Regions from separate parts of the Mesorhizobium sp. M0601 genome, predicted to be linked through region 1. Evidence: predicted binding sites of a transcription regulator. Region 1 holds the regulator's gene; each other region holds the start of a gene.
The links. The regulator PhoB, encoded in region 1, activates phosphate uptake and scavenging genes when phosphate is short. The targets are predictions, from matches to a motif close to TGTCATNNANCTGTCAT.

Region 1 (7,464 bases):
CATTATGGCCACGGCGGAAGTCTGCACCGACAGGTTCCAGAGATTGCGTGGCGTCAGGAAGGTCCGGCTGTCGAAGTCGAACGGATTGACGCCGAGCCGTACGCTGGAAACGACATGCAGGCCGACCCAGATGACCAGCAGCGCGCCGACCATGCCGAGCATGCGCGTGTCGAGTTCGGTTGCCTTGAGAAATCGGGCAACGATGCCGAGCTCGGATTCCCGTGCCCGGTCTGCCGTGCTGTCGACCGGCGTGTTGGACGTCGTGTCGGTCATGATGTTTCTCCCGCCGGGTTGCCGTCTGCCGCGGATGCCGGAAGCAGCCTAGAAGTTATCCGCCGGAAGCGGAAAAACAACTCTTGTTGAAAAACGCCGCGGCGAGCGGCCGCGGCGTTCGGACTTCTCGGAAACGTCGGCTCAGTTGCAGACTGCAACAGTGCCAGCCGTCACGCCGGCGCAGACCTCTTCTTTCTTGATCCAGCCGGCGTCGATGACGACGTTGAGGTTGTCCTTGGTGATGGCGACCGGGGTCAGGAACAGCGACTTGACGGTATTGCCGCCGGGCGTGGTGAAATCCTTCACGCCGGCAATGTCGGTCATCTGCTTGCCGTCGGCCAGCTGCGAGGCGATCTCGGCGGCATTCTTGCCGAGCTCGCGCGCATCCTTCCACACCGACACGGTCTGTGTGCCGAGCGCGATGCGGTTCAGCGCGGCGTGGTCGCCGTCCTGGCCCGAAACCGGAACCGATCCGGCCAGCCCTTGCGCTGTCAGCGCGGCGACGACGCCGCCGGCAGTGCCGTCATTGGCCGCGACCACGGCATCGACCTTGTTGTCGTTGGCGGTCAGGAACTGTTCCATGTTCTTCTGAGCGTTGGCCGGCAGCCAGCCGTCGGTATAGGCCTCGCCAACATTCTTGATCTTGCCGCTGTCTATTGCCGCCTTCAGCACCTCCATCGAACCGGCAAACAGGAAATCGGCATTCGGATCGGAACCCGAACCCTTGATGAAGACGTAGTTGCCTTCCGGCTTCACCTTGAAGACTTCCCGGGCCTGCATGCGGCCGACTTCCTTGTTGTCGAAGGTCAGGTAAAAGACGTCCTTGTTCTCGATCAGCCGGTCGTAGCCGACAACCGGAATACCTTCGTCCAGCGCCTTTTGCACGGCCGGCCCGATGGCCGAGGCGTCCTGCGCCAGGATGATCAGTGCGTTGGCGCCCTGCGAGATCAGGCTCTCGACGTCGGTGAGCTGCTTGCCGGGGTTGGACTGTGCGTCGGCGGAAATATACTTGTCGCCTGCGGCCTCGATGGCCGCCTTCATTGCGGCCTCGTCGGTCTTCCAGCGCTCTTCCTGGAAGTTCGACCAGGAAACGCCGATGACCTTGTCTTTAGCCTGCGCCACTGACGCCAGCGCCAGCGTCATGGCGACACCCGCCAGAATGGCGGTCGTGAATTTCTTCATCATATCCTCCCTGCGCCGCGTACGGCGTGATCAATTGGCTCAAAGACCAGCTTAGAAGCTCTAATTTTTTCGAGCCTCGAAAAAATACTGGCCCGATCTCCGGCTGCTGTCAACATCGATTCTGATGGATTTTGATGACTCTGCGAGTTTTTTCGAGCGTCGGAATAAACGATGACAGCGCCACCTGCATCTGACACTATTTGCCTCATCCGACACTATTTGTCGGACATTACCGACGGCTTCCGGTTCATGAGCGGCCGCGGCAACCGGGAGGAAAGCAAAACAATGTCGGTCGGAATCCGCCATGACGATTTGCGCCGGCGCAACCGGGCGATGGTGATCTCGGCGGTGCGCCGGGCCGGCCAGCCATCGCGTACTGAGATCGCAGCTACCACCGGCCTCAGTCATTCGACCATATCGGCGATTTCTTCCGACCTGATACGGGAAGGCATCCTCGCCGAGAGCAAGCCAAGTGAGCCCGTTTCGTTGAAACGCGGTCGTCCGCAAGTCGGCCTCGCCCTCAACCCGGAAGCGGCGGCGGTGCTGACCGTGGTGTTGTCGCTGAATTTCCTTTCGGCCGCCATTATCGACTATACGGGACAGGTGGTCGCCGAGGAACAGCGCCGGCTGGACACGCTGACTATGCCGCGCGACGAGCTGATCCGTGAATGCATGGCCATCGTCCGGCGCCGGCTGCAGGATCCAGATCTTGACGTCCGCAGTGTCGCCCGCATCGCCCTGGCGATTCAGGGCATTACCGACTCCCCTGCACGCGCCATGCTGTGGTCGCCGATCACGCCGCAGACCGACATCGCCTTTGCCGATATGCTGGAGGACGAATTCGGCATCCCGGCAACGGTGGAGAACGACTGCAACATGATGGCGGTGGCTTTGCGCTGGCGCAATCCGGATCGCTATCGCGATGACTTCATCGCCATCCTGCTTTCGCATGGCATCGGCATGGGGCTGGTGCTGAAGGGCGAACTGTTCACCGGGACGCATTCCTCGGGCGGCGAATTTGGCCACATGATCCATCGTCCGGGCGGCGCGCTCTGCCGTTGCGGGCGGCGCGGCTGCATCGAGGCGTATGCCGGCAACTACGCCATCTGGCGCAACGCCAGGCAGATGAGCGAAGACAGCGAACCGGTCGCCGATGTCAGCGACGCCGACATGCGCGCACTGGCGGCCCGGGCGCGCGAGAAAGATGGGCCGGAACGCGAGGCCTACCGCAAGGCCGGCGAAGCGCTGGGTTTCGGTCTCGGCTCGCTGTTCGCGCTGATCGATCCGGCACCGGTGGCGATGGTCGGCGCCAGTGCCGCCGCCTTCGATCTGATCGAGCCGGCCTTGCGGAAGGCAATCGCCCAGACCGCCGGCGGCCAGCATTCAGGCTCGATCTCCTTCGATACAGAGCCGAACGAATTGCCTCTGATCCGCGAAGGCTGCGCGATGCGGGCGTTAAGCTTCGTCGACCAGGAGATTTTCGCGCCGGGCGCGCAAATGAGGCCCAGCGTCAGAAAGAACGTAGCCTGACCAGGCGGGTCAATCTTCCCTGATCGCATAGCCGGCGCCGCGGATGGTGCGGATGACATCCGGCATCCGGCCGTTGTTGACGGCTTTGCGCAGCCGCCCGACATGCACGTCGACGGTGCGTTCGTCGATGTAGATTGTCTCCCCCCAGACATTATCGAGTAACTGGCTGCGCGAGAAGACACGGCCCGGATGCCGCATCATGAACTCGAGCAGCCGGAATTCGGTCGGCCCGAGCCTGATTTCGCTCTTCTTGCGATAGACCCTGTGCGATTCGCGATCGAGCACGATGTCGCCGACCTTCAGCACGCTGGACAGCACTTCCGGCTTGGCGCGCCGCAGCAGCGCCTTGACCCTGGCCATGAATTCCGGTGTCGAAAACGGCTTGACCAGATAGTCGTCGGCGCCGGTCGAAAGACCGCGCACCCGGTCGCTCTCCTCGCCGCGCGCGGTCAGCATGATGATCGGCAGCCGCTCGGTTTCGGGGCGCACCCGCAACCGACGACAGAGCTCGATGCCGGAAACCGCTGGTATCATCCAGTCGAGCACCAAAAGGTCGGGCACATTCTCCTGCAAACGGATCTCGGCTTCGTCGCCGCGTGTCACCACCTCGACCTGGTAGCCTTCGGATTCGAGATTGTAGCGGAGCAGCACACCCAACGGCTCCTCGTCCTCCACCACCATTATGCGTGGTGCGATCATCGGCTGGGCACCCCCATCATGTCACCGGTGCGGACATTGTCGTTTCGTCCTGCTTCGGACGATTGACCGGCAATTGCTCGCCGGTCAGCACATAATACGCATTTTCGGCGATGTTGGTGACATGGTCGCCGATCCGCTCCAGATTCTTGGCGCAGAACAGCAGGTGCGTGCAAGCGGTGATGTTGCGCGGATCTTCCATCATGTAGGTCAACAGCTCGCGGAACACGGACGTGTATTTGACGTCGATGCGCTCGTCGGCGGCACGCAGCTTGGCCAACGCGGCCGCATCGCCTGCAGCATATTCCTCGATGACACCCTGCACCTGGATGAGAACCAGCTGCGCCATCGCGTCGATGGAATGCGACAGGTCCCGCGGCGTGGCGCTGAGGCCGACCGCACTCACGCGCTTGGCGATATTCTTGGCAAGGTCGCCGATGCGTTCGAGGTCGCCCGCCATGCGGATCGCTCCGACCACATGGCGAAGATCGTGGGCCATCGGCTGGCGTTTGGCGATCAGGGTGATGGCGCGGTCGTCCAATTCGCGTTGACGCGCATCCATGATGGCGTCGTCGGAAACGACGCGTTGCGCCAGCACGTTGTCGGAATTCAACAGGGCCTTGGTCGCCCCGCCGACCATCGAACCGGCGAGGTCGGCCATGTCGCGGATCAGCTTGCTGATCTGCTCGAGATCCTCGTCGAAAGAAGCGACTGTGTGTTCGCCCATGGTCCTGTCCTCATATGCATGATCGGAACGGCTCAGCCGAAGCGGCCAGTGATGTAGTCCTGCGTGCGCTTCTCGCGGGGCGACGTGAAGATCTTCTCGGTCCGGTCGAACTCGACCAGTTCACCCAGATACATGAAGGCCGTCTGGCGCGACACGCGCGCCGCCTGCTGCATGTTGTGGGTGACGATGACGATCGTGTAGTCGGCTTGCAATTCGTCGATCAGTTCCTCGATCTTGGCAGTCGACAGCGGGTCGAGGGCCGAAGCCGGTTCGTCGAGCAGAATGACTTCCGGCTTCACGGCCACGGTGCGGGCGATACAGAGCCGCTGCTGCTGCCCGCCGGATAGGCTCAAGCCGCTGGCGTTGAGCTTGTCCTTGACCTCGCTCCACAGCGCGGCGCGCTTCAACGCCTGTTCGACGCGGCCGTCCATCTCGGACTTGCCGAGGTTCTCGTAGAGCCTGACGCCGAAGGCGATGTTCTCGTAGATCGACATCGGGAACGGCGTCGGCTTCTGGAACACCATGCCGATCTTGGTCCTGAGGAGGTTGAGATCCTGCGACCGGTCGAGAATGTTCTTGCCGTCGAGCAGCACCTGGCCCTCGGCCGTCTGTTTTGGGTAGAGCTCATAGATGCGGTTGAATACACGCAGCAGCGTCGATTTCCCGCAGCCCGAAGGGCCGATGAAGGCCGTGACACTGCGCTCAGGCAGCGACAGGCTGATGTCCTTCAGCGCCTTGCTCTGGCCGTAGTAGAAGTTGAGATTCTTGACCTCGATCTTCGTCTTCTCGGCGACCGTTTCGGCCATCGTCATGTCTGGGGACAACATCTGTGTCATCTGTCCTCTCTGCGTCCGGTAAGGCTGCGGGCGAGGATGCTCAAGCCCAGAACCGTCAGGGTGATTATGAGTGCGCCGGTCCACGCCAGTTGCTGCCATTCCTCGTAAGGGCTGAGAGCGAACTGGAAGATGGTCACCGGCAGGCTGGCCATCGGCGCGTTGATATTGCTGCTCCAGAACTGGTTATTGAGCGCGGTGAAGAGCAGCGGCGCCGTCTCGCCGGAAATGCGTGCTATCGCCAGCAATATGCCGGTGACGATGCCGGACAATGCGGCGCGGTAGGCGACCGAACGGATCACCACCCAGCGCGGCGCGCCGATCGCGGCACCGGCTTCACGCAACGCGTTCGGCACCAGGTTGAGCATGTCTTCAGTGGTGCGCACGACCACCGGAATGACCAGGATGGCAAGCGCAACGGCGCCGGCAATGGCCGAGAAATGTCCCATTGGCCGCACCATCAGCTCATAGACAAACAAGCCTATGATGATCGACGGCGCCGACAACAGGATGTCGTTGATGAAGCGGACGACGGTGGTGATGCGCGAAAAGCGTCCATACTCGGCCATGTAGGTTCCCGCCAGCACGCCGATCGGCGTGCCGACGACAACGGCGATGATCGTCATCAGCAGGCTGCCCGTGATGGCATTGAGCAAGCCGCCGGCCTCGCCCGGTGGTGGCGTCATCTCGGTGAAGACCGCGAGCGAAAGCCCGGCTGTGCCCTTATAGACCAACGCGCCGAGAATGAGCGCCAGCCAGGCAAGCCCGATGCCGGCGGCGACGACGCAAAGCGCCATCATCACCGAATTCCTGGCTTTGCGGCGGCTGTGGAGCGATGAGGATGTCGACATCGGTCAGGCTCCCGTACGGGCGTCGATCCGCATCAGCATATAGCGGGCGGCGGCGAGGATCAGGAAGGTGATGACGAAGAGGATCAGGCCGAGCGAAACCAGCGAGGAGGTGTAGAGGTCGCCGTCGGCCTCGGTGAATTCATTGGCGATGGTCGCCGAGATCGTCGTGCCCGGCGCGAACAGGGAGGCACTGATGCGATGTGCGTTGCCGATGACGAAAGTCACCGCCATGGTTTCGCCGAGTGCCCGGCCGAGGCCAAGCATGACGCCGCCCATGATACCGATGCGGGTATAGGGAATGACCACGCGCCGGGTCACTTCCCAGGTCGTGCAACCGATGCCATAGGCCGATTCCTTCAGCACCGCCGGCACCGTATCGAAGACGTCCTTGGTGATCGAGGTGATGAAGGGCAGCACCATGATGGCGAGGATCAGCGCCGAGGTCAGAAGGCCGATGCCGTAAGGAGGGCCGGCGAAAAGGCTGGATAGTCCCGGCACGCCGTGGAAGATGTTGATGATGAAGGGCTGTATCGTCGTCTGCAGGAACGGCGCGAACACGAACAGGCCCCAGATGCCGTAGATGATCGAAGGAATGCCGGCCAACAGCTCGACCGCTATGCCGATAGGACGCCTGAGCGGGCGCGGGCAGAGCTCGGTGAGAAAGATTGCAATGCCGATGCCGATCGGAACCGCGATCAGGATGGCAATGGCCGCCGTCACCAGCGTGCCGTAGATCGGCGCCAGTGCGCCAAATTTTTCCGTAACGGGATTCCAGCTCTCAGTCGTCAGGAAAGAAAAACCGAACGACGACAGCGCCTGCCATGAGCCGGCAAACAGCGAGATGGCGACACCGCCGAGGATGACCAGCACAAGAATTGCGGAAGCGCGGGTGAGTCCGCGGAATATGGCATCTGTGAGCGCGAAGCGCCGCACAGTAGCTTCCCTGGCCCGGGCTGCTGCAGATGATTGCATGGCATCGGAAGCGATGGTCATTGGGTCCTCGCGATTAAAGGCAACAGGGAGGGCGCCATCGACGCCCTCCCTGGAGGAGATTACATAGCCGAGTAGAGCGGCTTGCCGTCGTCGCCGACGACTTCCTTGGCCCACATGGCCTTGACGCTCTCAACCACCTTGTCGGGCATCGGAACGTAGTCCAGCTCGCCGGCCATCTCGTCGCCCTTGTCGTATGCCCAGGCGAAGAATTTGAGCGCTTCGCCGGTGGTCGCGGCATCATCCGGCTTCTTGTAGAGCAGGATCCACGTTGCCGCCGTCATCGGCCAGGACTCGGCGCCCGGCTCGTTGGCGAGGATGACGCCATAGCCCGGCTGCGAGCTCCAGTCGGCATTGGCCGCTGCCGCCGAGAACCCCGCCG
Region 2 (7,464 bases), on a different contig from region 1:
CCATGTTCGGTTTCAGGATGGTGCCTTCGAGCACGACGCGGGCCGCATAGAGCTCGGTGTACAACTTTGTCAGTGTCGCCTTGCTGATCTCGTAGCAGGTGTCGATGTCGTGGGCGCCGTCCATCAGCACCTCCGGCTCGACGATCGGCACGATGCCGGCCTCCTGGCAAAGCGCGGCGTAACGGGCGAGCGCATGGGCGTTCGAGCCGATCGAGGTGGCGGAAGGCACGCCCTTGGCAACGTCGATGTCGATCACCGCGCGCCATTTGGCAAAGCGGGCGCCGAGCTTGTAATAGTCGGCAAGGCGTTCGCGCAGGCCGTCCAGGCCCTCGGTGATGGTGTCGCCGGGAAAGCCGGCCAGCGGCTTGGCGCCGGCGTCGACCTTGATGCCGGGGATAGCGCCTGATGCCTTGATGATGTCGACCAGCGGTGTGCCGTCGGCGGCCTTCTGGTGAATGGTCTCGTCGTAGAGGATGACGCCGGAAATGTACTTGGTCATTGCATCGCTGGCGCGGAACATCATCTCGCGATAGTCGCGGCGACTGTCGGCGGTCGACTCGACACCGATGACGTCAAAGCGCTTCTTGATGGTGCCGGAGCTCTCGTCGGCAGCCAGCAGGCCTTTGCCATTGGCCACCATCGCGGCAGCAATGTCCTCGAGACGTTCGCTCATCGTGCTTCTCCTGAAAGAATTGATCCGTGCCCAGCAGACCACCAGAGCAACGCAGGTTCAAGTCGAACAATTTCACCGGGTAGGCGCGAATCGATTGAAAGTCGCGGGCGCCCTCTTTCGCGCTGTTATTGCTGCCGCGCTCAGCGCTTCAAGATGTCGACGCCGGGCAAGGGCTTGCCTTCCATCCACTCCAGGAAAGCGCCGCCAGCCGTCGAGACATAGGTGAAGTCGTCGGCTACGCCGGCATGGTTGAGCGCCGCCACCGTATCGCCGCCGCCGGCGACCGAGATCAGTCTGCCGGCCCTGGTGCGCGCTGCCGCGTGCCTGGCCGTCGCCACCGTTGCGTGGTCGAATGGCTCGATCTCGAAGGCGCCGAGCGGCCCGTTCCAGACCAGCGTCGCGGCGCGGTCGATCCATTCGGCAATGGTTTTCACGGTCTTTGCGCCGACGTCGAGGATCATGCCGTCGGCCGGCACGTCTGCTATGGCGACGGTCTCGCTGGCGGCGCCGGCCTTGAACTCCCTGGCGACAACGCCGTCGGCGGGCAGGATGATGGCGCAGCCGGCCTCGGCCGCCTCGATCATGATCTGCTTGGCGGTGGTCGCGAGATCACGCTCGCACAAGGATTTCCCGACGTCGGTGCCGCGTGCCGCGAGAAACGTGTTGGCCATGCCGCCGCCGATGACCAGCGCGTCGACCTTCTTCACCAGGTTCATCAACAGGTCGATCTTGGTCGAGACCTTGGCCCCGCCGACGATGGCGACAACCGGACGGACGGGATTGCCAAGACCCTTTTCCAACGCGTCGAGCTCGGCCTGCATGGTGCGGCCGGCGAAGGAAGGCTGCACATGCGCCAACCCTTCCGTCGACGAGTGGGCGCGGTGCGCAGCAGAGAAGGCGTCGTTGACGAAAATGTCGCCGTTGGCGGCGAGCTTTTCGGTGAAGGCCGGATCGTTCTGCTCCTCGCCCTTATGGAAGCGGGTGTTCTCGAGCAGCAGCACGTCGCCATTATTCATGGCAGCAATGGCATTTCCCGCCTTGTCGCCGATGCAGTCGGCGGCAAAGCCAACCGGGCGGCCGAGCACTTCCGCCGTCGCCTTGGCGATCGGCTCGAGCGAGAATTCCGCCGCCGGTCCATCCTTCGGCCGGCCGAAATGGGCAAGCAGGATGACCTTGGCGCCCTTGCCGGAGAGCTCGGCAATGGTCGGCGCAATGCGCTCGATGCGGGTGGCGTCGGTGACCTTGCCCTCGGCGACGGGAACGTTGAGGTCGACACGCACCAGCACACGCTTGCCGCTGATATTGCCGATGTCGTCCAGTGTCTTGAAGCCGGCCATGCTGATCCCTTTCGCGAAAAATCGCGGGGACCTTACCCCGCATCCACGACGATGCAAGACCTGCCTAACGGTTCACCGAAAATATGATTCACGTATCGAGGACGAAGTGCCCACGGGGAGCGAGATGGGCAGCAATGGCGCAAAACGCACCGACATATGGCTTTACCGGTTGCGCACCACGATGCAGGCGCCGCCGACGCTTTGCAGCTTGTCGCAGATCGTGTCGGCCTTGGCTCTGCTATCGGCGCCGATCCGCACGGCATAGATGCCGCGCCTGCCGATCGGTGTGCGGACCCGGCTGACCACCGGATCGTGGCCGGCAAGCAGTGCCGGGAACCGGCTTTTCACTCTCAGCCACTGGTTGAGCGCCGCGGCGCGGCGAAAATTGCCGGCCACCTGCACGCCCCACGGCTTGATGTTGATCGACGACATCGGCACGGTTCTGGACATGATCACCGGCAGCTCGCGGCAAGCAGCAGCGAAACTCGCCTTCTTGTCGAGCGGCCGGATGACGCCGGCGTAGGCGGTATTGGTGAAGTTGTCGGCCGGCTCGCCCATGACGTCCAACACGTAGCTTTCGGTCTCCATCGGCAAGAAGCCGCCGGAATGCAGCCAGCGCGTCACCCGGCTCTCGCCGGCATTGTAGGCTGCGGCGGCGAGGCCGAGATTGCCGAAACCGGATTTCATTTCGGCGAGGTATTTTGCCGAGGCCGGGATCGCCTGTTCGATGTCGAAGGAATTGGCGAGCCCGCGCATCCTGGCGGTGCCCGGCATGAACTGGGCAATGCCTTCGGCGCCGACCGGGCTGACCGCATTGGGATCGAAACGGCTTTCCTTCCAGATCAACCGGGCAAAGAAATCCCTGGGCAGCCCGTTCCGGTCGGCATGGGCCTCGATCAGGTTGCAAACCTGGTCGATCAGCTTCTTTTTGGCGGGCCGTGGTGGATCGGCCTGAACGGCTGTCGCCCAGATCAGCCCGCAAATGAGAACCAGCGCCGCGCCCAGCAAACGCCGCATTCAACTACTCCGCCGCGGCTTTGTCGTGCTGCCCGAACCGCCGTTCGATATAGTCGGCGACCATCTTCTCGAAATCCGCGGCAATCGATGGGCCGCGCAGCGTCGCCGCCTTCTTGCCGTCGACGAACACCGGGGCGGTCGGTGTCTCACCGGTGCCGGGCAGCGAAATGCCGATATCGGCATGTTTGGATTCGCCCGGACCGTTGACGATGCAACCCATCACCGCGACCTTGAGGTTCTCGACGCCGGGATAGCGTTCGCGCCACACCGGCATGTTCTTGCGCAGGTCGGCCTGGATGTTCTGGGCAAGCTCCTGGAACACGGTCGAGGTCGTGCGGCCGCAGCCCGGGCAGGCGGCGACGATCGGCACGAACTGCCTGAAGCCCATGGTCTGCAACAGCTCCTGCGACACCTGCACTTCGCGTGTGCGGTCACCGTTCGGCTCCGGCGTCAGCGAGATACGGATGGTGTCGCCGATCCCTTGCTGGAGCAGGATGCCCATGGCCGCGGACGAGGCGACGATGCCTTTCGAGCCCATGCCGGCCTCCGTCAGGCCGAGGTGCAGCGCATGGTCGGATCGGGTGGCAAGCTCGGTGTAGACGGCGATCAGATCCTGCACGCCGCTGACCTTGGCCGACAGGATGATCTTCTCGCGCGCAAGGCCGATCTCTTCGGCCATTTCGGCCGACAGGATCGCCGATTGCACGATTGCCTCGCGCGTCACTTCCTGCGCGGTCAGCGGAAAGCCTTGGGCCTGGTTGTCATCCATCAGCCGGGTCAGCAGCTCCTGGTCGAGCGAACCCCAGTTGACGCCGATGCGCACCGGCTTGTCGTATCGGATCGCCATCTCGACGATTGCCGCGAACTGCCGGTCCTTCTTGTCCTTGAAACCGACATTGCCGGGGTTGATGCGGTACTTGGCCAAGGCCGCGGCGCAGGCCGGATGATCGGCCAGGAGCTTGTGGCCGATATAATGGAAATCGCCGACCAGCGGCACGTTGATCCCGAGCCGCTCCAGCCGCTCGCGGATGGCCGGCACAGCGGCAGCGCTTTCGTCGCGGTCGACCGTTATGCGCACGATCTCGGAGCCGGCGCGATGCAGCGCCGCCACTTGCGCGACCGTCTGGTCGACATCGGCCGTGTCGGTGTTGGTCATCGACTGGACGACGACTGGGGCGCCGCCGCCGACAATCACGCCGCCGACATCGACACCGACCGACCTGCGGCGTGGGAAGGGTGAGGAAAAATATCCGGTCATGCCGGCTGCCTTTAATCTTGAAGGTCCGGGCATGAGGTGGAGGAGCAAAGATGGCTTGTCAATGGCAACTGGCGCGCAGGCCCAGCAAATCGGAAACAACAAGACGGCAGCTTGCCGCAAATCCATGAGCGTTTCCGGCAGCATAGAGACATGCCACCGGAAAGATCGCGCTCCGGGTGGCGCCCTGGAAGGGTTTCAGTGGGTCGTCGGTTTCGCCTTCAGTTTTTCAATCTCGTCCTTGAGCGCCAGCTTGCGCCGCTTGAGATTCACGATTTCGAGGTCGTCTACCGATGGATGGGTCATCGCATCATCGATTTCGCGTTCGATGTCGCCGTGTTTCCGCTGCAGCTCATCAAGATGGGATGCAAGAGACATGATTGGTTCTCCCTTTCATGGTTTCCTCGGATTGCAGCCGTCATGGCACGTCCACCGCAGGCTCGCTTCTATGACGGCATAATGACAGTGTGCCACCATCGCGCACCGATGTCGAATGCTGCGTGGTAGCATTCCACGCCAATATGAAATGTGATATGGGCTGCGCGCCGGTGCAAGAAGCCCCGGTCCCGCCCAATCAGGCCCATAGTTTGGGCGCCGCAGACGTGCAGACGGTAAAAATGTCCGATCAGGAACAGGCAGATATCCGCCTCGAATATTCCCGGCTGAAGCAGGAACACGCCGATTTCGACGCGGCCATCAATGCGATGATCGCCATGAATTGCGACCCGCTGCAGATCCAGCGCATGAAGAAAAAGAAGCTTTTCCTGAAGGACAGGCTGATGGCGCTGGAAGACAAGATCATTCCAGACATTATTGCTTGAACGAACGCCATTGTTTGAACGAACGCCGGCGGGGCCTGCTGGAAAAGCGGTTATGCCGCGATCGAAAGCCGTGCGGCGCGCTCGCGCAACAACGCTATCAGGTTGTCGGTCTTTTCGGTCGAGGTATCGATCGGAACCACCAGGCACATCGTCGCCTCGACCCTGCCCGGCGCTGAAAAGACCGGCGCGGCCAGGCATTTCGTGTAGGCATCGACAAGGCCGGAGGTGACGCAGTAGCCGGCCGACTTGGCGACGGCGATGTCGTCTATGAAATCGTCGAGTTGCAATCTGCGGCCGTCCGGCAGCACGAGATCGTCCTCGGAGACCATATCCTCAATCGCTGCCCTGTCGAAGCCGGCGAGGAGCAGTCGCCCGGAAGCTGTCCAGGGGAGCGGTATTTGCAGACCGGTCGCCGAGCTGATCCGGAATGGCCTCGTTCCCGGGCTTGAATGGACGATGGTGTAGCGGCCGCTTTGCAGCATGCACAACTCCGAGGTCTCGCCGGTCTCGCGTGACAGATGATCGACTTCCTGGCGCCCTCGCCTGAGCAGGTCGTTGCCCCGCACATAGTCCATTCCGTAGAGATAGAGCTTCTTTCCGAAATAGACCCGATTGCCGTCTCCGGCCATCTCCAGCAGGCCTGCGTCGACCAGCGAGCGCACAAGCGTATAAGTCGTCGAACGCGGCGCGTTTACCCCCTTGGCAAGGTCGCCGATGCCGATCGCACGCTGGGTCGTGTGGAGAAACTCCAGAATCTGGAGGACCCGGTTGAGGCCCTTCTCCCGAGAAACCGAGTTCTTGTCTTCGTCCAGACCGGCGTCCGGTCGAGCGGCCAAGGCATTACCTTCTTGCATTATCGATTCCTGATGTTAATCTGTCTTGTACAGAGTACAGGCGTCCCTTGTAAGGGACAATGGCGTCAGTTGCAACCGATGCCTGTATTACTGCTCCAAAGGGGAACACAACACGAAAGGAGGTCGCCGTGAACGACACATCCAAAAGGCGTGAATTTCTGAAACTGGGAATGGCCGGGCTTGCAACGGCCGGAGTGATGAGCGCCGCTACCGCGGTCGACGTTCAGAAAGCGGCGGCCCAGGCAGCGCCGGACAGCCTGCTGCGCACCGTCCTCGAGCGCGGCAAGGTGATCGTCGGGACCGGCAGCACCAACGCGCCCTGGCATTTCGAGAACGACGCCGGCGAACTGGTAGGCATGGACATCACCATGGGTCGCATCCTCGCCAAGGGGCTTTTCGACGATCCGACCAAGGTCGAATTTGTCATGCAGGATCCGGCTCAGCGCATTCCGAACGTGACCACCAACAAGGTCGACATCACCATCCAGTTCATGACCATGACCGCCCAGCGCTCGCAGCTGATCCACTTCTCCCGACCCTACTACGTCGAAGGCATCGCCTTGCTGACCCTTCCGAACGCCGAAAACAAGACCTTCGACAAGCTGCTTGCCGGCGGTTCGGCGACGCGGATTTCCATCCTGCAAAATGTCGATGCCGAGGCTAACGTGCATATCGTCCTGCCGGAGTCGCAGGTGATGCAGATAGACACGCAGGCCAACGTGCTGCAGGCCCTGGAATCGAAGCGCGTCGACGCCGCCGCGGTCGACCTGTCAACGGTGCGCTGGCTCGCCTCGCGCAATCCGGACAAATACTTCGATGCCGGCAAGAGCTGGTTCTCGATGCTTTATGGTGCCGCGCTGCGGCAGGGCGACCTCGACTGGCTGACCTTCGTCAACCAGACCTTCACCATCGCCATGTTCGGCCATGAAACGGCACTCTACGACGCTGCGTTCAAGGATTATTTCGGACAGGAGCCGCCGGCGCGCCATCCCGGTTTCCCGGTCATTTGATGCAAGCAGGCGGAAGGACAACGTCCTTCCGCCTTCTCTCATCACAGCCCTCCATGACGAGGACGCATGGGTTATACTCTCAACTTCAACCTTATCTGGCGGCATTTCGACAAGCTCTGGGGCGGACTGCTGTTAAGCCTCGAACTGGCCGTCATCTCGATCGCGATCGGCATCGTCATCGGGCTCGTTCTGGCGGTCTGGTACGTGTCGGCCGGACGTGCGGTGCGGACCATCATCGCGGGGTATGTCGAGTTCATCCGCAACGTGCCGCTGATCCTGCTCGTCTATCTGGTCTTCTACGGCTTGCCGACGGTGGTCGACATTGCCTACAGCGCGCAAACCTCATTCATTGCCACGCTGTCGCTCTACAGCGGCGCCTACCTGGTCGAGGTGTTTCGCTCGGGGCTCGAGGCGGTGCCGCGCGGTCAGCTCGACGCCGGCAAGGCAATCGGCCTGACACCATGGCAAAGGCTGCTCGATGTGCGCCTGCCGACGAT
Region 3 (7,464 bases), on a different contig from region 1:
AGCTTGATCTGTTCGCCGAGCGTCAGATAGATCGTGCGCTGAAATTCGACGAGCGTCTGGAACATCGGGCGAGACTAGCAGAAAATCGGCGAGCGTCAGTGCATGTGGCCGTGGTCATGCGTGTGCTCGTGAGGATGGCCGTTCTCTCCACGTTCCGTTGAAAACCGCACATTCGCCTCAGCCAGGGCGGGCATATGCTGGGATAGTTCGTCCTTCAGCGCTGCGGCGATCTTGTTGGCCGCCGACAGCGGCAGGGTTTCGTCCGCGGCAATTGCGATGTCGGCGTGCAATCTATGACCGATCCAGCGCGCCTTGGCATCGACAATGCGCGCGCCCGGAACATGCTCGGCGGCATGTCGGATTTCGTCTATCACACCGGGTTCGATTCCATCCAGCATGCGGGTCAGCACCGAGCGGGCCGATTGCCAGACGATACCGAAGATCGCAATCGTGATCAGCAGGCCGACGATCGGATCGGCCAAGGAAAAGCCAAACCAGACGCCGATGGCTCCGATGACCACGGCAAGGCTGGTAAGTCCATCTGTGCGGGCGTGGTAGCCGTCGGCAATCAGTGCCGCGCTGTTGATTTCGCGGCCGACGCGGATACGGAACACGGCAACCGCCTCGTTGCCGAGGAAGCCGACAATGCCCGCCGCAGTCAGCCAGCCCAGGTGTGTCACCGCTTGTGGATTGATCAGCCTGTCGATGGCTTGGTAGGCAGCGACTACAGCGCTGAACAGGATGATGAGCACGATGATGATGCCGGCCAGATCCTCGACCCGGCCCAAGCCATACGTGAAGATCCGCGACGGCTTGCGCCGCGCCAGAACGAACGCAATCCAGAGCGGGATCGCCGTGGTCGCGTCGCCGATGTTATGGATCGTGTCGGCCAGCAATGCCACGCTCCCCGACAACGCAACCACGACCATCTGCAATGCCGCGGTGATGGCCAGGATCACGAACGACCATTTGATTGCCCAGATGCCCCGGTCGGTGGTGGCAATTGTCGCGTCGATGACGCCATGGCTGTGACCGTGCGGACCGTGATCGCCGTGATGATGTGCGGCGTGCGAGCCGAACCCGAGCCAGTCCAGAATGCGGGCTACGATGGCATTCATAGATACTTCGCCAGCTGCTTGAGTTCCGCCAGCGAGTTGCCGCCGGTTTCCACGCTGTCCGTCAGGCAATGCTCGATGTGATCGTTGATCAGCTCGCGCTTGGCGCTGCCGATGGCCCTTTCGACGGCATGAAGCTGCTGCGCCAGGTCAACGCAAGGGCGATGCGCCTCGATCATCGCCAGCACCGCCGCAAGGTGGCCCTGCGCGCGCTTCAGGCGCTTTATGATGGAAGGATGCGAGGCGTGGAGGTGATCTGACATGCCTCAGCGTATCCTCCCGGGGAGGATACGCGTCAAGCTCTAAGTCAGCTGTGCACCTTGCGGAGGGGCTTCACCTTGAGCATTGCTTGTTCTATGCCTTTCCCATGAAGAAGCTTGCTCGTTTTCTTGGCCTGCTGGTCGTTGCAGCAGTCCTTGCAGTGGCGCTGGGCACGCTGCTGCCGCGCCCGCTCTGGCCGGCGGCAGTTGCCGATCCGATCGGCTCAAGCCACCGCATCCTGGTGCTGAAAAATCCGATCCACACCGACATCGCCATCCCGGTCGACGACGATGTGCGCCGGCGCTTCCATTTCCTGGTCGATGCCGGCATTCCAGCAGACGTGGCGGAGGTCCGCTACATCGTCTTCGGCTGGGGCGGCCGCGCCTTCTATCTCGAGACGCCGACCTGGTCGGAACTGAAGGCAGTGCCGGTGATGAAGGCGCTGACCGTCGATGCCTCGGTGATGCATGTCGACATTTCAGGCGAAATCGCCGAGCCGCATCCCGACGTCGCCGGCTTCGACATCGGCGAGGAGCGGTTTACGGCGCTGCTCGATTACATTGCGGGAAGCTTCCGGCAGGGACCGAGCGGGGCCATGCCGATCGAGAATGCGGCGTATTCCCGTTTCGATCGTTTCTTCGAAGGCAATGGCCGTTTCAACGCGCTGGTCGGCTGCAACACCTGGGCGGCGGCGGCACTGCGCATCGCCGGGCTGCGCACCGGCTGGTGGAACCCGCTGCCGGCATCGCTCGGCCTGTCGATGCGGCTTTACAATTGACCGGGCGACTTAGGACCGCCGAACGTCCTACGCCCGCCAGCCGTAGAGCCAGTCGAGATCGGCGGCGAGTTTTTCGGGCGAGCGCATCGCCAGGAACAGGTTGCGGGCCATCGCCACCGGCCCGGCCGCATGCCAGGCGAGGCGATTGACGGCGCCGCGGCGGGCGACCTGGGCGACGCGCGGCCGCCGCGCCTGTTCCCAGGCGGCAAGCGCCCCCTCAAGATCGGCTGTGGAGGCCGCAATGAAGCCGGCAAGCGTCGCCGCGTCCTCGATCGCCATCGCCGCGCCCTGTGCGGCAAACGGCGTCATCGCGTGCGCCGCATCGCCGATCAGCGCGATGCCTTGCGGCGTCGTCCACCGCCGCTGCTCGACAATGTGGATCGGCCATGCCGTCCACGGCGCCGCCTCGGTCGCCAGGCGAACCAGCGCCGGCGCGGTACCGCGCATGGCGCTGGCGAGGCTGGCGGGGTCGGCATACCCCGACCAGCCTTCGGCGATGCGCTCGCCCTTGGTGAAGGCAGCGAGGTTGAAGGCAGTGCCACGGCTGACCGGATAGGCGACCATATGAAAGCCGGGATAGAGGAATGCGGTAACGCAATCGGGCGCACCGATCGCCCTGAAGGCTTGTCCGGCGAGGGTGTCCGCGGCCACCGTGGCGCGCCAGGCAAGCTCGCCCGAGAATCGGCTTCTGCCGAATTCGGCCGCCTTGCGGGCCAGTTTTTCTCGCACCGACGACCAGACCCCATCGGCGCCGACCAGCAACGATGCTTCGGTTTCGATGGTCGTGCCGGCAATCTCGACTGTTGCGGTGATGCCATTCGGTCTGGTTGCGACGCCGCAGACGCGGGCACCGGTGACAAGCTCGACCTTGGGCCGCTCGGCTATCCGCTGCATCAGCGCTGACTGCAGATCCGCGCGGTGGGCAACGAGATAGGGCGCTCCCCAGCGCGTGTCGGCCGCCTGGCCAAGCGGTACGCGCGCCAGCTTGCGCAGCGTGGCGGCATCCTTGAGCACGACTGCCTCCGGCCGCACCGCCGTCGCCAGCAGCCGATCGAGTACGCCGAGCTGCCGTAGGATGCGCGTCGCGTTGGGCGAAAGCTGGATACCGGCGCCGGCAGCCTCGAGGTGCTGCGCCTGTTCGAACAGTTTTACCCGATAGCCGCGCTCGGCGAAGGCCAGTGCCGCGGTCAGCCCGGCGACGCCCGCCCCGGCGATGACCACCTGCCGGGACTGCGTTTCCTGCATCAGGCTTGTCGCGGAAGAATCAGGCGGCCTGGTCGATATAGAGGCAGCCCGGCGGCTGCGTTTCCAATGCCTTCAGTTTCGGCGAATAGCGATAGAGCGTCGAGCAATAGGGGCAGACCTTTTCATTGTCGTCGCCCATGTCGAGAAATACATGCGGATGGTCGAAAGGCGGATTGGCGCCGGTGCACATGAATTCCTTGACGCCGATGTCGATTGCCGGGTAGCCCGCATCGTTCTGGAAATGGGGAATGGAACCGCCTGCCATCGTCGTCTCCTGATCTCGTCGATTGCATCTGGATCATAACCCGTCTCTTTGCAAGATCGATGAAATGAAACTGTCGCAAAAGCCTGTCAGAAGATAAGTTAAGCCGGTTAAGGCTGTGCTCGTCGAACGGTGTGGGAAGAGCGGGAACCATGAACGAACTGAAGCCGGTGCAGAACGAATTCATCACCGTCGAGGCGGCGAGCCCCGAAGGCGGCAATCCCGATCGCTTCGTCAATCGCGAGTTTTCCTGGCTGCAATTCAACCGGCGCGTGCTCGAGGAATCGCTGAACGCCAATCACCCGCTGCTCGAGCGCGTTCGCTTCCTGTCGATATCGGCCGCCAACCTCGACGAGTTCTTCATGGTCCGCGTCGCCGGTCTTGCCGGCCAGGTGCGCGAAGGCATCGTGCTGAAGAGCCCGGATGGGCGCACTCCCGAGCAGCAGCTCGAACAATTGCTGCGCGAGGTCGAGCGCCTGCAGGAGGACCAGCAGAACAGCCTTTCGGCGCTGATGCTGCTGCTCGACAAACAAGGCATCGAAAGCATCACCCGCGATGCGCTGACCAAGGACGAGAAGACCTGGCTCGAGGACCATTTCCAGGAGCAGGTATTTCCGGTCCTGACGCCGCTGTCGATCGACCCGGCGCATCCGTTTCCGTTCATTCCCAATCTCGGTTTCTCGATGGCGCTGCAATTGCGCCATCGCAAGAACGGCGAGGAAATGAGCGCGCTTCTGCGCCTGCCGGTGGCACTGAGGCGCTTCATCCGTTTGCCGGATCGCAAGCATCATGTCCGCTTCATTCCACTCGAAGAGGCGGTCAGTCTCTATATCGGCAAGCTGTTCCCCGGCTATGAGGTCAAGGGCTCCGGCACGTTCCGCATCATCCGCGACAGCGATATCGAGGTCGAGGAAGAATCAGAGGATCTGGTGCGGCTGTTCGAGACGGCGCTGAAGCGGCGGCGCCGCGGCTCGGTTATCCGGATCGAGTTCGACCGGCTGATGCCGGCCGAATTGCGCGATTTCGTCGCCGGCGAGCTCGGCGTCTCGGCAAGCCGCATCAGCGTGCTCACCGGTCCGCTGGCGCTCAGCCAGATCTCGGAGATCGTCGCCGTCGCCCGCGACGATCTGAAATTCACCCCCTACAATCCCCGCTTTCCCGAGCGCATCCGCGAGCATGGCGGCGATTGTTTTGCGGCGATCCGCGAGAAGGACATCATCGTCCACCATCCTTACGAATCTTTCGACGTGGTGGTGCAGTTCCTGCGCCAGGCAATGGCCGACCCGGAAGTGGTGGCGATCAAGCAGACGCTCTACCGCACCTCCAACGACAGCCCGATCGTACGCGCTCTGGTCGACGCCGCCGAGGCCGGCAAGTCGGTGACGGCGCTGGTCGAGCTCAAGGCGCGCTTCGACGAGGAGGCCAACATCCGCTGGGCGCGCGACCTCGAGCGCGCCGGCGTCCAGGTCGTCTTCGGTTTCCTCGAGCTCAAGACCCATGCGAAAATGTCGCTGGTGGTGCGGCGCGAGGATGGCAGGCTGCGCAATTACGTGCATCTGGGCACCGGCAACTACCACCCGGTCACGGCACGCATCTACACCGACCTGTCCTTCTTCACCACCGATCCGACGATCGCGCGCGATGTCGCCCAATTGTTCAACTTCATCACCGGCTATGCCGAGCCGGCCGAGCAGATGCGGCTGGCCATCTCGCCGTTTACGCTGCGCGACCGCATCCTCCAGCACATTTCGGATGAGATCAGCCACGCGCTGGAGGGCAGGCCGGCCCGCATCTGGATGAAGATGAACGCCTTGGTCGACCCGATCGTCATCGATGCGCTCTACGATGCCAGCCGCGCCGGCGTCGAGATCGATCTCGTTGTGCGCGGCATCTGCTGCCTGAGACCGCAGGTGCCCGGCCTATCGGAGAACATTAGGGTGAAGTCGATCGTCGGCCGTTTCCTCGAGCACAGCCGCATCTATTGCTTCGGCAACGGTCACGGCCTGCCCTCGGACGGGGCGATCGTCTACATCTCCTCGGCCGATCTGATGCCGCGCAATCTCGACCGCCGTGTCGAGACCATGGTGCCGATCACCAATCCAACTGTGCACGAACAGGTGCTCGGCCAGATCATGCTCGGCAACATCATGGACAACCAGCAAAGTTTCGACGTATTGGCTGACGGAACCTCCCGGCGCGTTGTGCTGGAAGAGGGCGAGGAACCGTTCAACGCGCAGGAATATTTCATGACCAATCCGAGCCTGTCCGGACGGGGCGATGCGTTGAAGTCGCATGCGCCCAAGCGCATCGCGCAGTTCAAGCGCCGCAAGAAACAGAACGCAGCGACGGGCTGATGATTTCAGCGTCCCAGGGCCGGCTTCAGGACCGCCGACCGCTGTCCATCATCGATATCGGATCGAACTCGATCCGTCTTGTCATCTATGAAGGACTGGCGCGCTCGCCGACCTTGCTGTTCAACGAAAAGATGCTGGCCGGCCTCGGCCGCGGCATCGTTTCGACCGGAAAGCTCGATCCCGAGGCGGTGACGCGCTCGATGGAAGAGTTCCGCCGCTTCCGCGCGCTCTCCGACCAGGCCGGCGCCGAGCGCATATATGTGCTGGCGACCGCCGCCGCTCGCGAGGCCGTCAACGGCCCCGACTTCATCCACCGCGCCGAGGATGTGCTCAAGACCGAGATCCAGGTGCTGAGCGGCCGCGAGGAAGCCCATTATTCGGCGCTCGGCGTCATTTCCGGTTTCCATCCGGCCAACGGCATTGCCGGCGACCTTGGCGGCGGCAGCCTCGAGCTGATCGATATTGACGGTGAGACGATCGGTGACGGCATCACGCTGCCGTTGGGCGGCTTGCGCCTGCAGGACATGGCGAAGAACTCGCTGACCCAGGCGGCAAGGATCACGCGCGAGCAACTGGCGCGGGCGAAATTGCTGAAGGGCGGGCAGGGCAGGGCGTTCTACACGGTCGGCGGCACCTGGCGAAACCTCGCCCGGCTGCACATGGAAATGACCAACTACCCGCTCGGCGTCATGCACCATTACGAGATCGGCATCGAAAGCGCCGCGAACTTCCTCCGGCAGGTCGCCAAAGCCGAGATCGACAAGATCAAAGGCATCGAGGGCATCTCCAAGAACCGCCGCTCGCTGCTGCCCTATGGCGCCATCGTGCTGCAGGAGATCATGGCGGCGATGCAGCCGTCGAAGATCATCGTCTCGGCGCTGGGCGTGCGCGAGGGCTTTCTCTACTCGCTGCTCGACGAGGCCGAGCAGAAGGCCGATCCGCTGATCTCGGCGGCGGAAGAGCTTGCCCGCCTGCGCTCGCGCTCGGTCGACCACGCGCATGAGCTTGTCGAGTGGACCGGCAAGGCCTTCTCTGCCTTCGGCATCGACGAAACCAGAGACGAGGCGCGCTACCGCCACGCCGCCTGCCTGCTCGCCGATATCGGCTGGCGTGCCCATCCCGAATATCGCGGCAAGCAATCGCTCAACATCATCGCCCACGCCTCGTTCATCGGCGTCGACCATCCCGGCCGCGCCTTCCTGGCGCTTGTCAGCCTGTTTCGCCACGAGGGCGTGTTCAATGAAGCCGCGCCGGAAATCCGCGGACTGGCGACGCCGCGCTATCTCGAGCGCGCCCGCGTCTTGGCGGCGCTGCTGCGCGTCGTCTATCTCCTGACCGCGGCAATGCCCGGCGTCATGCCGCGGCTGAAATGGGAAAACCGCGGCAATGGCGTGCTGGCGCTGGTGCTGCCGGCAGCACTGGCCGATCTCTACGGCGAGCGCCCCGCCG
Region 4 (7,464 bases), on a different contig from region 1:
TCCGGCACGCCGGACATGCTGTTCGGCGAGGTGACAGAATCGGAGTTCGCCGGCTCGATGTGCACCATCGCGGTGCGTCTGTTGAACAGCCCCGATCCGCCCGACGCCGCCGCTATCGGCAATACGCCGTTGATCCTGCGCAAGCCGGGCATGGACGCGCCGGCGATCGGCGAGATCGTCCGGCTGACCGTGTCGGGCAAGGCGCATGTGTTTGCCTGAACGGTTTTGCGCAAGGCCGACTTCAATCGACCCGTTTGCCCGCCTGATCGAACCAATGCAGCTTTTCGGACCTGGCCACGACGCGCAATTGGTCGCCTGGCTTGGCGCTGGCGCGGCCTGAGACGCGCACGACGATGCGGCTGCCGGCTGCCACGCAATGGAGAAAGCTTTCGGCACCGACCGGTTCGACCGCTTCCACTGTTGCCGGCAGCGCGAGCGCGCCGGCCGGCGCCTCTGCCGCGAAGGTGATGTCGGCGTCCTCCGGACGAAAGCCTAGCGTCACTGCCTTGCCCTGTCGAGGCGCCAAGCCAATCACAGTACCGTCCGCCAATACCGAGCTTGGGGAGGCCCCTGTGAGCGCCAGCAGATTCATCGGCGGTGCGCCTATGAACGAAGCGACGAAGGTCGAGGCCGGTTTCTCGTACACATCAAGCGGCGCGCCGGTCTGCTCGACCAGGCCGGCGTTCATGACGACGAGGATGTCGGCCAGCGTCATCGCCTCAAGCTGGTCGTGCGTGACATAAACCGAGGTGACGCCAAGCGAGCGCTGCAGATTCTTGATCTCGATGCGCATCTGCCCGCGCAATTTCGCATCGAGGTTGGACAGCGGTTCGTCGAACAGGAAGACCTTCGGGTTGCGCACGATGGCGCGACCCATGGCGACGCGCTGGCGCTGACCGCCGGAAAGCTCGCGCGGGCGCCGGTCGAGCAGCGCCGAAAGCTCCAGCACCTTGGCAGTCGAGCGTACCCTGCTGTCGATCTCGTCATTCGGCGTGCCGCGGTTGCGCAGGCCATAGGCCATGTTGTCATAGACCTTCATATGTGGGTAGAGCGCGTAGTTCTGGAACACCATGGCGATGTCGCGCTCGGTCGGGCCAATGGCGTTGACCACCTTGCCGTCAATTGCGACTGTACCGGCAGAAATCGTCTCCAGCCCGGCGATCATCCTCAGCAGCGTAGACTTGCCGCAGCCGGACGGGCCGACCAGCACGCAAAGCTCCTTGTCGGGAATGGCGATGGAAACGCCCTTCACGGCCTCGACGCCGCTGGGATAGATTTTCCTGACATCCTTCAGATCCACGGTCGCCATCGGCTTCTCACTTTTCGGATTCGACCAGACCGCGCACGAACCAGCGTTGCATCAGCACGACCACCAGGATCGGCGGCACGATGGCCAGCATTGCCGTGACCATCACGAGGTGCCATTGGGTGTCGGCATCGGCGAAGGAAACCATCTTTCTCAGCGCGATGACGATGGTGTTCATGTCGTTGCTGTTGGTGACGAGCAGCGGCCAAAGATACTGCGTCCAGCCATAGATGAAGAGGATCACGAACAGCGCGGCGATGTTTGTCCGCGACAGCGGCACCAGAATATCGAAAAAGAAGCGCCATGGCCCGGCACCGTCGACACGCGCCGCCTCGACCAATTCGCCCGGTATGGTCATGAAGAACTGGCGAAACAGCAGCGTTGCGGTGGCCGAGGCGATCAGCGGGACGATCAGGCCGGCATAGGTGTCGATCATGCCAAGATCGACCATCACCTTGTAGGTCGGCAGGATGCGCACCTCGACTGGAAGCATCAAGGTGATGAAGATCAGCCAGAAGAAGGTCATGCGCAGCGGAAAGCGAAAGAACACGATCGCGTAGGCCGACAGGATCGAGATGAAGATCTTTCCCACCGCAACGCCGAGCGCCATGATCGTGGTGTTGAGCAGCAGCCTGCCGACGCTGACCCCGCCGATACGACCGATGCCGCCGAATAGCGCCTCGCTGTAATTGTTCCATAGCTGGCCGCCGGGCAAGAGCGGCAGGGGCGGCCTGAGGATCGTTTGCAGCGTGTGCGTCGAGGCAACGAAGGTGTAGTAGATCGGAAAAGCCACGATCACTATGCCGAGGATCAGCACGGCATGGGCGATGAAGGTGCGGAGCGGGGACTGGCCGATCATCGCTGCCCTCAGCCGTAGTGGACTTTGCGTTCCACATAGCGGAACTGGATTGCTGTGAGCGCGATGACGATGGCCATCAGGATGACCGACTGCGCCGCCGAGTCGCCCAGGATCAGATTGACGAAGCCGTCATTGTAGACCTTGTAGACCAGCGTCTCTGTCGTCTTGCCCGGCCCGCCGCCGGTGACGGCATGAACGATGCCGAACGTGTCGAACAGGGCATAGACGGTGTTGACGACCAGCAGGAAAAAGGTTGTCGGCGCAAGCAGCGGGAAGACGATGGTCCAGAAGCGCTTGGTTTCGCCGGCGCCGTCCATGGCCGCCGCTTCGATCAGCGTTTTCGGCACCGCCTGCAGGCCGGCGACGAAGAACAGGAAGTTGTAGCTGATCTGCTTCCAGGCAGCAGCCGACACCAGCAGGATCATGGCGTGGGTGCCGTTGAGCAGCGGGTCCCATACGACGCCGAGGCTTCTCAGCAAATAGGCCAACGAGCCGATCGAGGGATTGAACAGGAAAAGCCAAAGCATGCCGGCAATCGCCGGCGCCACGGCGTAAGGCCATATCAACAGTGTGCGGTAAAGGCCTTTGCCGCGCACGGCCTTCTCGGCCATGACCGCGAGCAGCAGGGCCACAACCATGGCAACGATCGCGGTCGCAAGAGAGAACACTACTGTGACCTTGATCGAGTTGAGGTAGGCCGGATCGGCCAGCACCTTCCGGAAATTGGCAAACCAGACGAACCTGCTCTTCAGCCCGAATGGGTCTTGCCTGAGCATCGACTGGTACAGCGCCTGACCGGCCGGCCAGTAGAAGAAAACCAGGGTGATGGCGAGTTGTGGCGCCACCAGCAGGTAGGGCAGGATCTTGTTGGGAAAGACGACGCGTGGAGACAGGCTGATTTCCCTCGCTATCCAGGTATCGCCCGCGCGAGCTCGCGTGGGCGATATTCCAACCGACTAACTGAGATAATCCCGTCAGTTCTCCAGCGCTTCCTTGATCGCCGCGTTGCCGCGCGCAACCGCATTGTCGAGTGCCTGCTGGGCGGTTTGCTGGCCGGCCAGCATCTTCTCCAGCTCCTCGTTCTGGATATCACGCACCTGCGGCAGATTCGGCAGGCGCACGCCCTTCGAATTGTCGGTCGGCGACTTGCCGATCATCTGCAGGATGGGTGTCTCGCGGCCGGGGTTCTTGTCATAGAAGCCTGATTTCTTAGTCGCCTCGTATGCCGCAAGCGTCACTGGCAAATATCCCGACTTCTGGTGCAGATATTCCTGCACATCGGTCTTGGACAGATAGGCAAAGAAGGCCGCGACGCCCTTGTATTCCTCGTCCGACTTGTTGCCGAACACCCACAGGCTGGCACCGCCCGGCGTCGTGTTCTGCGGGGCACCCTTGGCGTCACTGTCGTAAGGAAGCTGGCCGATGCCATAGTTCATGCCGGACTTGACGATATCGCCGAGGCCGCCCGACGATTCGGTGAAGATGCCGCATTCGCCGGCGAGGAATATCTGCTTGGCTTCGGAGGTGCGCCCGCCATATTTGAATGTGCCGTCCTTGGCCAGGTCAGCGAGCGCCTGGAAGTGGTTGACGAAAATCGGCGCATTGATCTTGAGTTCGACATCACCGCCGACCAGGCCATTCTGCTGGGTGGCCCAAGGCACGTCATTCCACGCCGCGAAATTCTCCAGGTGGATCCAGGTCAGCCAGGTCGAGGTATAGCCGCAAGGGGCGGCGCCGCTCGTCTTGATCTTCTTGGCAGCTTCCCACACCTCGTTCCACGTCTTGGGCGGATTGTTCACGTCGAGGCCTGCCTTCTGGAAGATGTCCTTGTTGTAATAGAGGATCGGCGAGGAAGAGTTGTAGGGGAACGATAGCATGGTGCCGTCCGGCTTCGAATAATAGCCGACGATGCCGGGCAGATACTGGCTCTTGTCGAAAGTCATCCCGGCGCCGGTCATCACATCGGCCACCGGCTTTATCGCACCCTCGGCCGCCATCATCACGCCGGTGCCGACGTCGAACACCTGGAGGATATCTGGCGCTTGCCCGGCACGAAAGGCAGCGATGCCGGCATTCAGCGTCTCCGGATAGGTGCCCTTGAACACCGGAACGAGCTCATAGTCGCTCTGGCTGGCGTTGAAATCCTTGGAGATCTTGGCGACGACCTCGGCGTTGGCGCCGGTCATGGCGTGCCACCAGCTGATCTGCGTGACGGCGAAGGCGGAGGTGGTGGAAAGCAGGGTCACGGTGGCGGCGATACCGGCCGCAAAGCCGAAGAACTTCATGTTTCATCTCCCGTTTGTCATTGGCGAAAGGGGGCACCTCCGCAAAGCCAATATGTGGCGCTGATGACAATGGGACAACGGTTTTGTTGCGGATCAATGAACACCATTTCTTCCTAAAGTGCACTCGCTACCGAAAGCGCGGCGTCAGAAACGACATCACCGCCTTTTCGGCGCGGCATCGGTTTTCCCCCGAAAAGACCCGCCTCATGGCCCGCGGGTTAACCATTCGTTAAAATCTCCAAGAGCTAATCCGTCACACCTCCCCTGTTAGTTTTGGCAGACCGAGTGAACAGGATGCTGACGGTCTATAATTGTATCGTAAATCAGCACGACCTGAGACTGGTTGCGCTCGCTGCACTCGTCTGTGGAATTTCTTGTTTCTCAGCAGTTAATCTCCTTAAGCATGTCGGCCGATCGACCGAGCGAAACCGGCTTGTCTGGCTGATGATCGCCGCGGCCTCGACCGGGTTCGGCATATGGGCGACGCATTTCATCGCCATGACCGCGTTTACGCCGGGAATACCGAACGCATACAATCCGGGATTATCCGCCTTTTCGCTTGCCGCCGCCGTTATCATGACCGCGCTTGGGATGTGGGTCGCCACCTTGCGCCGCGGCATCGACCATTTCCTCGTCGGTGGCGCCATTCTGGGCGGCGCCATCGCGACGATGCACTACATCGGCATGGCAGCTTTCGAGGTCGAAGGCCGGCTCGTTTGGAACCTGCTCCTTGTCGCGATATCGCTTCTGGCCGGCGTAAGCCTCGCGGCACTGGCGCTTCTTGTCGTCTTGCGCCGCCCGTCAGCGCTCGCGACTCTCGGCGGCGCCGCGCTTTTGACGCTGGCCATTTGCAGCTTGCATTTCATCGCGATGGCCGCGGTGTCGATCATTCCGGATTCCTCGATTGAAATATCCGAACATTCCATCGAGCCCATTTCCCAGGCCTTTGCCGCAGCGGTCGCCAGCCTGGTAATCCTTGTGCTGTCGGGTGCCGCGCTGTGGATCGATCTGCGCTTTCGCCACCAGAAGCTCGAGGCCGATCGCATGCACGATCTCGCCAATGCGGCGGTGGAAGGTCTGATCGTTTGCGATGGCACCCGCATCGTCAGCGCCAATGACAGTATGGCGAAGCTGACCGGAACAGCGACAGCCACCCTGAACACGATGCAACTCGGCGAGCTTTTCGACGGACAGAGCGCAGCCGATATGTCCGGCTTCGGCGAACAGGCGCAGGAAGCGAAGTTAAGGGGCAGCGACGGCGCGAGAATTCCTGTCGAGCTGATCGCCAGGAGAATCACCTACTGCGGCAGGCCTCATACGGTGCTTGCCGTTCGCGACATCCGTGAGCGCAAGAAGGCAGAACAAGAGATCCTCCGCCTCGCGCATTTCGATCCGCTTACCGGGCTTGCCAATCGGCGGAGCTTTTCTTCCCGGCTGGAAGCAGAATTCGCGTCGATGGATCGTGGCGGCAAGGATGGATATCTGGCGCTCCTGCTGCTTGACCTCGACCGGTTCAAGCAAGTCAACGACCTCTACGGCCACAGCGCCGGCGATGCTATGCTGCAGAAGCTGGCGCACTGCATTTCCGGCATCCCGCGCAACGGACAGATGCTCGCGCGTCTCGGCGGCGATGAATTTGCCATCATAGCTCCGAACCTCCCCGACCCCCTGGCCGCAGGCCGGATAGCCGAGGACTTGCTGGCGGCGATCCGGGAGGAAAACAGGGTTTCGGTCGGCTCCGGCCTCGTCTCGGCCAGCATCGGCATTGCCTTCTTTCCGCTGGATGCCGAAGACCAGGCCGGCCTGATCAGCCATGCCGACACGGCACTCCATCGCGCCAAAACCGAAGGCAGGGACACTTATCGGTTTTTCGAGATGGCCATGGGCACCGCGGCCCGCGACAAGCGCGTGATGGAGCATGAATTGCGCCAGGCGATCGCCCGCAAGGAGTTCCACCTCGTCTATCAGCCGCAGAAGGAGATCCGCGGCGGCAGGATGATCGGCTTCGAAGCCCTGGTCCGTTGGCAGCACCCTGAGCGGGGTGACATTTCTCCGGCCGTTTTCATCCCGGTGGCCGAGGACAGTGGCGCTATCGCGCAGATCGGCGACTGGGTGCTGACGACGGCTTGTAACGATGCTGTTCGCTGGACAAACCCGCTGATGGTCGCCGTCAACGTCTCCGCCGTGCAACTTCACAATCCGAATTTCAGCCGCAAGGTGCACGACGCATTGACGAGATCCGGCCTGGCCCCCGGCAGGCTCGAACTGGAGATCACCGAAACGGCCCTGGTGAAGGACATGCCGCGCGCGCTGGCAACCTTGAGGCAGGTCAAGGCGCTTGGCGTGCATGTGGCGATGGACGATTTTGGCACCGGCTATTCTTCGCTGTCCAACCTCAGCGCCTTTCCCTTCGACAAGATCAAGATCGACGGGTCGTTCATCAAATCGGTCGACAAGAACGCCCAGTTCGCGGCGATCGTTCGCGCCGTGCTGGGGCTTGGACGCGGTCTCGGCCTACCGGTTCTGGCAGAAGGCATCGAGACGCCGGGTGAATTGCAATTCCTAGACGCCGAGGCTTGCGAGATCGGGCAAGGCTACTACCTCGGCAAACCGGCTCCGATCGAGACATTCGGGGAACTGACGGGCGTGGCCGCTCCGGCAATCCGCACCGCCAGCCGACGCGGCGCAAGCATTGCCGTGCTCAAGCCGCGCCTGCGCACGGTCTGAGCCTATCCCGGCTGAAGCGCCGCCTCGACCAGACGCTTGGCATCCGGCCCCGACCATTCGGCCGGGCCATTCATATGGGCGATCAGGCAGCCTTGCCCATCGATCAGCATGGTGACCGGCAGACCGAGCGCCAGGCCGCGCGTCTTGACGTCGTTGAACAGCGCCATCGTGGCATCGCGATAGTAGCCGAGCGACTTGACGCCGGTGTCCTCCAGGAACTTCTTCGGTTTGGCATCGTCGCCGGCATCGACGTTGACGGCAACAACCTGAAACGCATCGCTGCCCAT

Region 2: NKI41_RS13515 (YdcH family protein) is a predicted target of PhoB. The motif match lies at 4,731-4,747, and genes of this name have one in related genera.
Region 3: NKI41_RS21045 (RNA degradosome polyphosphate kinase) is a predicted target of PhoB. The motif match lies at 3,725-3,741, and genes of this name have one in related genera.
Region 4: ugpB (sn-glycerol-3-phosphate ABC transporter substrate-binding protein UgpB) is a predicted target of PhoB. The motif match lies at 4,503-4,519, and genes of this name have one in related genera.

The regions. Positions count from the first base shown of each region.
Region 1 is NZ_JAMYQK010000043.1:14,116-21,579, forward strand. Features, by position in the region: gene NKI41_RS27500 (sugar ABC transporter permease) at 1-273, opposite strand, end outside; gene xylF (D-xylose ABC transporter substrate-binding protein) at 415-1,455, opposite strand; gene NKI41_RS27510 (ROK family protein) at 1,741-2,985, shown strand; gene phoB (phosphate regulon transcriptional regulator PhoB) at 2,995-3,684, opposite strand; gene phoU (phosphate signaling complex protein PhoU) at 3,701-4,408, opposite strand; gene pstB (phosphate ABC transporter ATP-binding protein PstB) at 4,441-5,244, opposite strand; gene pstA (phosphate ABC transporter permease PstA) at 5,241-6,092, opposite strand; gene pstC (phosphate ABC transporter permease subunit PstC) at 6,096-7,085, opposite strand; gene pstS (phosphate ABC transporter substrate-binding protein PstS) at 7,145-7,464, opposite strand, start outside.
Region 2 is NZ_JAMYQK010000011.1:146,482-153,945, reverse strand. Features, by position in the region: gene NKI41_RS13535 (class I fructose-bisphosphate aldolase) at 1-673, opposite strand, end outside; gene NKI41_RS13530 (phosphoglycerate kinase) at 814-2,010, opposite strand; gene NKI41_RS13525 (transglycosylase SLT domain-containing protein) at 2,173-3,027, opposite strand; gene ispG (flavodoxin-dependent (E)-4-hydroxy-3-methylbut-2-enyl-diphosphate synthase) at 3,032-4,285, opposite strand; gene NKI41_RS13515 (YdcH family protein) at 4,481-4,660, opposite strand; gene NKI41_RS13510 (YdcH family protein) at 4,900-5,103, shown strand; gene NKI41_RS13505 (IclR family transcriptional regulator) at 5,154-5,957, opposite strand; gene NKI41_RS13500 (transporter substrate-binding protein) at 6,086-6,967, shown strand; gene NKI41_RS13495 (amino acid ABC transporter permease) at 7,034-7,464, shown strand, end outside.
Region 3 is NZ_JAMYQK010000025.1:23,599-31,062, reverse strand. Features, by position in the region: gene NKI41_RS21075 (HoxN/HupN/NixA family nickel/cobalt transporter) at 1-65, opposite strand, end outside; gene NKI41_RS21070 (cation diffusion facilitator family transporter) at 96-1,118, opposite strand; gene NKI41_RS21065 (metal-sensing transcriptional repressor) at 1,115-1,378, opposite strand; gene NKI41_RS21060 (TIGR02117 family protein) at 1,483-2,154, shown strand; gene NKI41_RS21055 (FAD-dependent monooxygenase) at 2,182-3,399, opposite strand; gene NKI41_RS21050 (zinc-finger domain-containing protein) at 3,419-3,664, opposite strand; gene NKI41_RS21045 (RNA degradosome polyphosphate kinase) at 3,814-6,015, shown strand; gene ppx (exopolyphosphatase) at 6,015-7,464, shown strand, end outside.
Region 4 is NZ_JAMYQK010000009.1:100,399-107,862, forward strand. Features, by position in the region: gene NKI41_RS11615 (ABC transporter ATP-binding protein) at 1-219, shown strand, start outside; gene ugpC (sn-glycerol-3-phosphate ABC transporter ATP-binding protein UgpC) at 242-1,309, opposite strand; gene ugpE (sn-glycerol-3-phosphate ABC transporter permease UgpE) at 1,317-2,165, opposite strand; gene ugpA (sn-glycerol-3-phosphate ABC transporter permease UgpA) at 2,174-3,058, opposite strand; gene ugpB (sn-glycerol-3-phosphate ABC transporter substrate-binding protein UgpB) at 3,140-4,450, opposite strand; gene NKI41_RS11640 (bifunctional diguanylate cyclase/phosphodiesterase) at 4,745-7,177, shown strand; gene tlpA (thiol:disulfide interchange protein TlpA) at 7,180-7,464, opposite strand, start outside.